2 regions of the Nitrincola sp. genome follow, and region 1 is predicted to be linked to the other one. Evidence: predicted binding sites of a transcription regulator. Region 1 holds the regulator's gene; the other holds the start of a gene.
The links. The regulator FNR, encoded in region 1, switches genes on or off when oxygen is low (the NO sensors DNR and NnrR bind a similar motif). The targets are predictions, from matches to a motif close to TTGATNTANATCAA.
Positions count from the first base shown of each region.

Region 2: ubiU (ubiquinone anaerobic biosynthesis protein UbiU) is a predicted target of FNR. The motif match lies at 2,134-2,147, and genes of this name have one in related genera.

Region 1 covers NZ_JBLXDN010000003.1:66,375-70,800, forward strand. The annotation lists gene queE (7-carboxy-7-deazaguanine synthase) at 1-502, opposite strand, end outside; gene ACN0R1_RS03780 (recombination-associated protein RdgC) at 554-1,468, opposite strand; gene ACN0R1_RS03785 (adenine phosphoribosyltransferase) at 1,474-2,022, opposite strand; gene fnr (fumarate/nitrate reduction transcriptional regulator Fnr) at 2,066-2,833, opposite strand; gene hemN (oxygen-independent coproporphyrinogen III oxidase) at 2,943-4,331, opposite strand; gene ACN0R1_RS03800 (sulfite exporter TauE/SafE family protein) at 4,393-4,426, opposite strand, start outside.
Region 2 covers NZ_JBLXDN010000021.1:21,769-26,194, reverse strand. The annotation lists gene ACN0R1_RS14470 (PepSY-associated TM helix domain-containing protein) at 1-1,179, shown strand, start outside; gene ACN0R1_RS14465 (hypothetical protein) at 1,176-1,718, shown strand; gene ACN0R1_RS14460 (hypothetical protein) at 1,747-2,079, shown strand; gene ubiU (ubiquinone anaerobic biosynthesis protein UbiU) at 2,199-3,194, shown strand; gene ACN0R1_RS14450 (U32 family peptidase) at 3,204-4,109, shown strand; gene ACN0R1_RS14445 (ABC transporter substrate-binding protein) at 4,192-4,426, opposite strand, start outside.

The DNA of each region.
Region 1 (4,426 bases):
TGAAATGCAACTGTTCGAAACGCTCCGGTAGGGCCTGGATCTGGGGATAAACCAGTTTGAGCTCATCCCCCCCTTGCAGATATAAGGGGGTATCCGCTTTGGGGCTGACGCAGATCCAGTCGATGCCATCAGGCAGGGGTTTGGTGCCATTGGTTTCTACGGCAATGATGAATCCTTCCCGGTGCAAGGCATCCACCAGTGCTTGATCCAGCTGTAGCGCAGGCTCACCACCAGTGCAAACCAGATAAGGGGGTTCGGTGGTGGTGAGTGGCCAAAAGCGTTTCAGGTGGGTTACCAGAGCCTCTGGCGTAGCAAACTTACCGCCGTTCTGTCCATCTGTGCCGACAAAGTCAGTATCACAAAAGTTACACACGGCTGAGGCACGATCTTGTTCACGTCCAGACCAGAGGTTGCAGCCGGTAAAACGACAGAAAATAGCTGGGCGGCCCGCGTGGGCACCTTCTCCCTGCAGGGTGTAAAAACTTTCTTTTACGCTGTACATGACTGCACTCTGCTATTTTTTGTCGAGTTAGTGATCAGGTTTCCCGGTAGATTAATCGCTGACCGGTTCGCCACCGAAGCTGCTGGCCAGCGCCGGAAGCAAACGGCTTATTTCCAGCCCCATGCGGGTAACAGCGGCATCAAAGTCGGCCACTTCATCTTCTGGACGATCGTGTTCCAGTTGTTCATTATACTGGTCCGTCAGTTTGAGGCGGTGCAGGGTCAGGTCGGCATGCAGCACAAAGCTCAGTTGCTCTTCCCAGGTGACTGCAAGGCGGGTGACCTGCATGTCAGTATCCAGGTGGGCACGTATTTCGTCACTGAATAGAGGCTGCCCCTTGATACGAATGACGCCCCCTTCAGCTGAAGTATCGCGTAACTCACATTCATCATCCACTTCAAAGCCACTGCTGACCTGGTTGATATCTTGCAACCACTGTGTCATCACGCTGGCTGGAGCCTGGTTAACGTTAAGCGGTTTTACTTTCAGTGAACCGAGAGCTTCACGTAACGCATTCAGCAACAGCTCACCCCGATTGAAACTACCTGAGTCGATTAGCAGCCAGCCTTGCTCTGGCATCAGCAGGGCGCGGCAGCTCTGTCGTTTGGAGAAAGCGCGCGGGAGCAGCTCCAGCACTACTTCATCCTTAAGCTGGTCTTTCTCTTTTTTGTAGACTTTGCGCGCATCGGTCGCTTCGATACGACTGACCCGCTCTTGCACCTCATCACGAATCACGCTGGCTGGCAGTATGCGTTCTTCCCGTAACAGGGTGATCAGCATATAACCGCTACTGGTGAATACCAGTGAGTCAGCAAAAGGGCAGGGCGCCACCCAGCCACTGCGCTGTAACTCATGGCGTCCACAGGGGGTGAAAGGGTGTTCTGAAAGCGCTTTTTCGAGGGTTTCCGGTGACAGGGTTGAATCGGGTTCAAAACGGTAGCAGAGCAAATTTTTAAAGCTGTTCATGGTTGTTACAGGCCCTCATAAGCCAGCAGACTGAATACGGCGACATTGCTGTCCTGGATTTTCTGAGAGCCCATCAGATCGGGTAAATCAATCAGTGCGGCGACTTCATGTACCTTACCGCCGAGCTTGTTGATCAAGGATAACGCGGCCATGACTGTGCCACCCGTTGCAATCAGGTCATCAAACACCAGTACATTGGCCTCGGGTCCTGGTTGCAGTGCGTCTGTCTGCATTTCGATGGCCGCTGTGCCATATTCAAGATTGTATTCCTGTGACAAAGTATCACCGGGCAACTTACCTTTCTTGCGGATCAGAATCATCGGCAGGTTCAACTGATAGGCAACCACTGACCCAAGAATAAAGCCCCGGGCATCAATGCTGGCTATGTGGGTTATATCCGTGTTCATGTACCGCTGGATAAACGCATCACACACCATGCGCATGGCTTTGGGATCTTTAAACACTGGCGTCACATCACGAAAAACAACACCGGGTTCAGGCCAGTCAGGGATCGAGCGGATCACCGACTTGATATAAAATTCGTCGTAGGACATTTATGTCTCCGAAGGCAAGTGATTCAACTGATAAATGTGCTGATTAGCGGCTGCTTTTGCAGGCATTATCAGTCGTTTGTGCTTCGCCTGAGTGCTCATTGAGCTTCCCGTTATCCAGAATTTCGACTTCTTTGCCATCTACATGGATCAGTCCTAAAGTCTGGAAGCGGGTGAAAATACGGCTGATGGTTTCGACTGCCAGCCCAAGATAGTTGCCTATCTCGTTACGTGACATGGATAAGCGGAAAAAACTGGGTGAGTAGCCGCGTTCATGAAAACGCTGCGAAAGCTTGAGTAGAAAGCTGGCTACACGTTGTTCGGCATTTTTCTTCGACAGCAACATCATCATCTGTTGATCGTTGCAGATTTCTTTACTCATGGTGCGTAGTAACTGACGTCTAAGTTCAGGCATATGCCCTGACAGTTCATCCAGGCGTTCGAAGGGAATCTCGCACACGGTGGTGGTTTCCAGCACTTTCACTGAGACAGGATAGGTCGATGTGTCGTAAGCACTCAGGCCAACCAGTTCACCCGGAAAAAAGAAACCGGTGATCTGCTCTTCACCGTCATCAGTGATGCTGTAGCTTTTAACCGAACCGGCACGAATGGCATAGACACTGCCAAATGCATCACCCTGGCGGAAAAGATGATCACCCTTTTTCAAGGGTCGGCTTTTATCAATGATCGTATCAAGCCGTTCCATCTCGGTCATGTTGAGTGATACCGGAAGGCAAAGAGAACTCAAACTGCAGGTGCTGCAATGAACCTGATTCAGGCTGTGGAGCTTACCTGTCGATTTTTTATCTTCCATCTGCTTGCCTTCCCCGTGAACTCAAAATTATAGCTGCCATTATGTAACATTTCTGCTGCAGGGTGAAGGCTGCACCAGAATAGTTCAGCTTATTCTGCTAAAGCCGACGTTATATAATGCGTGAATAGCCTCGTGTTGGCTGCTGTTTCGGTATATATGCATCAAATGCCATACAGATACGGCGTATCAATAGTCGACCCGAAGGGGTGACGCTGATCTGGCGACCTTGACGCTGAATCAGACCATCGGCTTCAAACTGCTGAAGTTCTGCTAATTCTGCGGCAAAATATTGATCAAAATTCAGGCTGAAGCGCTGCTCGATTGTCGCAGGATTCAGTTCAAAGTGACAAATCAGTTGGTTGATTACCGCACCTCTGACAATGTCATCATCACTCAGACAGACACCACGTTTGATGGCATGCTGCTGTTGTGTCACCGCTTGTGTATAGGTGGCGAGGTCATGTTCATTCTGGTAATAAACCCGGCCGATCTGACTGATTGCAGAAACCCCCATGGCGACCAAGTCACATTCAGCATGTGTAGTGTAGCCCTGAAAGTTGCGATGTAATTGGCCCGCTGCTTGGGCCAGTGCCAGGGTATCATCGGGTTTTGCGAAGTGGTCCATGCCGATATAGACATAACCTGCATTCAGCAGCTTATCGATGGTGTTTTGCAGTATTGCCAGCTTGGTTTCCGGGCTGGGCAGTTCGTCAGGATTGATATGCTTCTGAGAGCGAAAGCGATCCGGGAGGTGGGCATAATTAAACACTGACAGTCGATCGGGGTTCATGCCGATCACTACATCCAGGGTGTCATCAAAACTTTGTTCTGACTGATGCGGTAGGCCGTAAATCAGATCCATATTAATGGATGAAAAACCCAGCTGACGCGACTTGTCGAGTACGGCCTGGGTTTGTTCCAATGGCTGGACGCGATTGACGGCACTCTGCACCTTAGGGTCCAGGTCCTGTACCCCTAAGCTAATTCGGTTGAAGCCTGTTTTGCGCAGTACTTCCAGTGTTTCCGGGCTGGCTTCACGTGGGTCGATTTCGATTGAATAGTCACCCTTGTCATCATTACGCAAATTGAATTGATTGCGTAAAGCAGACATCAGCTCATCCATCTGCTGATCACTGATAAACGTCGGTGTACCACCACCCCAGTGCAACTGATCCACGATCCGGTCATCACTGTACCATTGCGATAGCTGCTTCATTTCGCGGTAAACAGTATCCAGGTAGGGTTGAGCACGGTCACGGTTTCGGGTGATGACCTTGTTGCAGGCACAGTAATAACAAACATGGGCACAAAAGGGGATATGCACATACAGCGACAAAGGCGCAGCTTTATCGGCTGAGTTCTGTCCTTCGCTGATCAGAGCGGCTGGTGAAAGTGCTGGATCAAACTGCACTGCTGTCGGGTAGGAAGTATAGCGTGGGCCTGACAGATCGTAGCGTTTAATCAGATCCATATCCCATACAATGCGACTATCGTTTATCACCAAAAATACCTCAATTCAATCAATCTTTAAAAACTTTTTACACGCCAGTCTACTGATTCTACAGATTGAACAGGCTGCTGAGTGGCAAAGTA
Region 2 (4,426 bases), on a different contig from region 1:
CATAGCTGGATGGCTATGCCGATCTGGGCATTTGTATTTTTCATCTGTCTAACGGGTACCATCGCAACGGTTAGTCAGGAGATCGTGTGGCTGGCTGATCCGGCCTCACGTGCCAATCCTCCTGCTCAGGCGGGCCCGCTGCTCAGTTTTGATGAAATTGTGGCGGTGGTGAAGGAAGGGCATCCTGAAGCGATTATTCAGTCCATTTCTCGGCCGGTAAAATCGCAGTTTGCACTGACGGCTGATATCAGCTACCCGGACACCACGACCCGGACTTTATACGTGAATCCCTATACCGGTGTCATACAAGGGGAGAGCGCTCGTTTTGATTTTCGCCAGTTTATCCGTGGCCTACATGGTTGGCTATTGATGCCCTGGACCAATGGCTACAGTTGGGGGTGGTATCTGGTCAGTATCACCGCCATCCCCATGCTGGTTTCATTGGTCACGGGGCTTGTGGTTTACAAACGTTTTTGGCGAGGTTTCTTGCGCCCGCGACTACGTTTCAACGTCAATGCACGGGTATTCTGGGGTGATTTTCATCGTCTGGCAGGTATCTGGTCTATTCCTTTTATTGCCATCATCTCGATCACCAGCATCTGGTTTTTACTTCAAGGCATACTGCAGGATAATCAAATATCCTTTTCAACGGCTGGACCACCCATCTATGTAGACCGGGCCGATGTCCCGCCGCTAGATGCCAACAGCCAGACCCCGCCTTTTATCAGCCTGGATGAAGCAACTGCCGCTGTCGAAACGGCATTTCCAGATTTTCAGGCATCTTTTGTCTCCATGCCGTGGAATGCTTATGCGCACTATAATATCGGCGGGCGTAGCGTCAGCTATCCGCTGCTGTTCGAAAACGTTAGCGTTAATCCCTACAATGCCAAGATTGAACAGACACGCCGGATTTCCGATCTATCCTGGCTTGAGATCATCACCGGCTCTATGCGCCCGCTGCACACAGGTGATTTTGTCGGTCTGAGCCTGAAACTGGTGTATTTCTTCTTTGGCATACTACTGACCATGATGGTGTTCAGCGGCATGATGATCTGGACCAAACGTACCTTCAGGGATACGGCGGCCGTCCTTCGGGAAAGAAAAATCAAAAAACAGCCAAACAAACAGCCCGACTCCCGGATACCGGCTTATGCCTTACAAGAAGGAGAAAGGACATGAGTCAAGCATCCATATCTGCGAAGACTATATCCGGTAATAAAAACAGCCTGTGGTTTCGTTGGCGCTTTCATCTAAGCGCTCTGTTGCTGATTTTGCCAATCGTGGCGATGCCTTTTTATTTTGATAACCTGGCAATGACACGCGGTGAAAAAGGCCTGGGTGAACGGGACCTTGGTCAGCATCAAGTGGGGCCGTGGCAGATTCAGCTGGCCGAGTGGGATACCCTTCCACCCTGGAAAGATGGGGTGGCCAGCCATATGAAAACCTTTTCACTGTCACTCTGTCAGGCCTGTATCCCGGAGGTGAAAGCCGCCTATATACGTATTGGCAAACCGCGTAATTTGCGCACCGCTGGCGCTATTTCCTTTGGGACACCTTATCGCCAGTTTATCGCGGTACCCATTACCGATAGCGCCACGGCCGATGCCGATATCTGGCTGACCCTGGAAGGTTGGGATGGCTCTGTGCACCAGATGTCCATGCCCTTGGCCGACGCCTCACCCAGCGCCGTAACCTTCATTCAGCGACGTAATCGCTAACCTGTGCGCACTAACCTGAGGACGGATCATGAGAACGAAGAAACACTTTTTTTGTATAGCGCTACTGATGTTCAGCAGCCTGGTTACCTTGCCTGCCTGGGCGCACTCTCCGCACTGTCAGTGCAAACTTGAGGGGGAATTCATTGTCTGCCAAGGTGGTTTTTCCGATGGCTCCGGGGCTGAGGGCACCCAACTGGATGTTATCACCTATGATGAGGACGTGATTCTGTCGAGCGCGCTGGATGAACACTCCCGCATCCGATTTCCGCGTCCTGAGGGTGATTTTTACATCTTATTGGATGCAGGTCCTGGGCATACTGTTGAAATAGACTGGCCAGAAATAGACGGGATAGATTCTTAACCCAGTCGTGCTAATGGCGCTTATTGAACTGCCATCACTTGTATCCACCGGATCATGACCAGTATCAACTTATCACAGCCGATGAACTGCTATGCTTGCCCAAATTTTTGGAGGTATGCATGGAGTTGGTCTGTCCTGCCGGGAATCTTCCGGCGCTGAAAAAGGCGGTAGATGAAGGGGCCGATGCGGTCTATTTCGGTTTTCAGAACGCCACCAATGCACGGCAGTTTATTGGATTGAATTTTAACGACAAACGTGCGCGTGAAGGTGTCGACTATGCGCAGAGTCGCGGCTGTCGGGTGTTCTGTGCTATCAATACTTATCCACAACCCTCACGTTGGTCCGAGTGGACCGGCGCTGTGGATCAGGCCGCAGCACTGGGTGTGGATGCGCTGATCCTGGCCGATATGGGGCTGTTGGATTATGCCGCTCAGACCTATCCTGATCTATCACGTCACCTGTCTGTGCAGGGCTCGGCTACCAGTCGTGCTGCGCTGACTTTCTATCAACAACAGTTTGGCATTAAGCGGGCGGTGTTGCCGCGTGTACTGTCGATTGCTCAGGTCGAGGACTTAGCCAAACAGAGTCCTGTTGAGCTGGAGGTGTTTGCCTTCGGTAGCCTGTGCATCATGGCAGAAGGGCGTTGTTACCTATCTTCCTATCTGACTGATGAATCACCTAATACGCGTGGCGCCTGTTCACCTGCCAAAGCAGTACGTTGGCAGGAAACCGCTTCTGGTCTTGAAGCGCGGCTCAATGGTGTATTGATTGATCGTTTCCTGGCAGGTGAAAAAGCCGGTTATCCGACGCTGTGCAAGGGTCGCTTTGCTGTCGGTGATGAAACCTATCATGCTCTGGAAGAACCGGTCAGCTTGTCCACATTGGATCTGTTACCCAAGTTGCAAGCCATGGGTATCGCTGCGGTAAAAATTGAAGGGCGTCAGCGCAGTCCGGCGTATGTAGCGCAGGTGACACAGGTGTGGCGGCAGGCGATCGATAAGGCCAGGACCTCGGCCGCTGATCCAGCGCAGTTGCAGCGCTGGGCAGGGCAGTTAAGTCAGTTGTCTGAGGGCAGTCTGACGACACTGGGTGCTTATCACAGAAAATGGAAGTAGGAATTGGCGATGAAATTGTCTTTGGGACCCTTGCTGTATTACTGGAAAAAATCCGCAGTTGAAGCTTTCTATGATCAAGTCAGTCAGTGGCCGGTAGAAATCGTTTATCTGGGTGAAACCGTGTGTGCCAGACGCCGAGAGCTGAAACTGGATGACTGGGCCAGTATTGCTAACCAGCTAGTGCAGGCGGGTAAGCAGGTGGTGCTATCCAGCCAGACACTGATTGAATCAGAAGGGGATCTGAAACAACTGATGCGCCTGGTTGATCTGGCCGCCAGTCAGGGTTGGCAGGTGGAAGCCAATGATCAGAGTGCCTTGCAACTCCTGTCTGAAGCCGAGGTGCCCTTTGTTAGTGGACCGGCGGTGAATATCTATAACCCAAGAACACTGCAGCGTTTGGTGAGCCTGGGGCTGCAACGCTGGTGTTTTCCGGTGGAGCTGTCGCGTGAAACCCTGGCCGATATGCAACAGGCCATCACCGCGGAAGGCATGCCAGTCGAAACGGAAGTATTCGCTTATGGTCATCTGCCTCTGGCCTGGTCATCGCGTTGCTTTACCGCGCGCTACCATGATTTGCCCAAAGATCGCTGTGGTTTTGTCTGTCAACAGTATCAGGGTGGCCTGTTAATGCGCTCTCAGGAGGCACAGGATGTTTTTGTGCTGAATGGTATCCAGACCCTGTCCGGCGCTTGCTGCAATCTGGTTGATCAGCTGCCTTTAATGCATCAGCTGCAGGTCGATGTGGTGAGGCTCAGCCCTCAAGCGCAGGGTATGGCTGAGGTGGTCAGTCACTTTGATCAGTTACGTCATGGCTGGACACCGGCTGAAACGACCATCCCGCTGCATGATCAGCTGGATTGCAATGGCTACTGGTTTGGCCGCCCAGGTATGGAGCAGGTAGAGTCAGGCAGGTAATGGCTGGTCAGAATATGGGTAGAGCCTCGGCCAGTCCGTCGCTTTGCGGACTGGCCGAGGCTTGTCACAGAATGGATCGGCCTTATTGGGCCATCCATTCTTCCATCATCTGATCATACGGCATGGTCTTGCCCTGGGGCTTTTCGTTCTCCAGAGCGGGCTTAGGCGCACCGGGTTGATCCAGCCAGTACTGCTCGTCACGTGGTTCGTTAAGGACCGGTGCATAGTTTGCGAACACGTTAGCCCGTGCCAGACGCGCCATAGTGCGATCTATGGCGTCCGCCAGATTGTCCAGCGCTTCCTTGGGCGTGATTTCT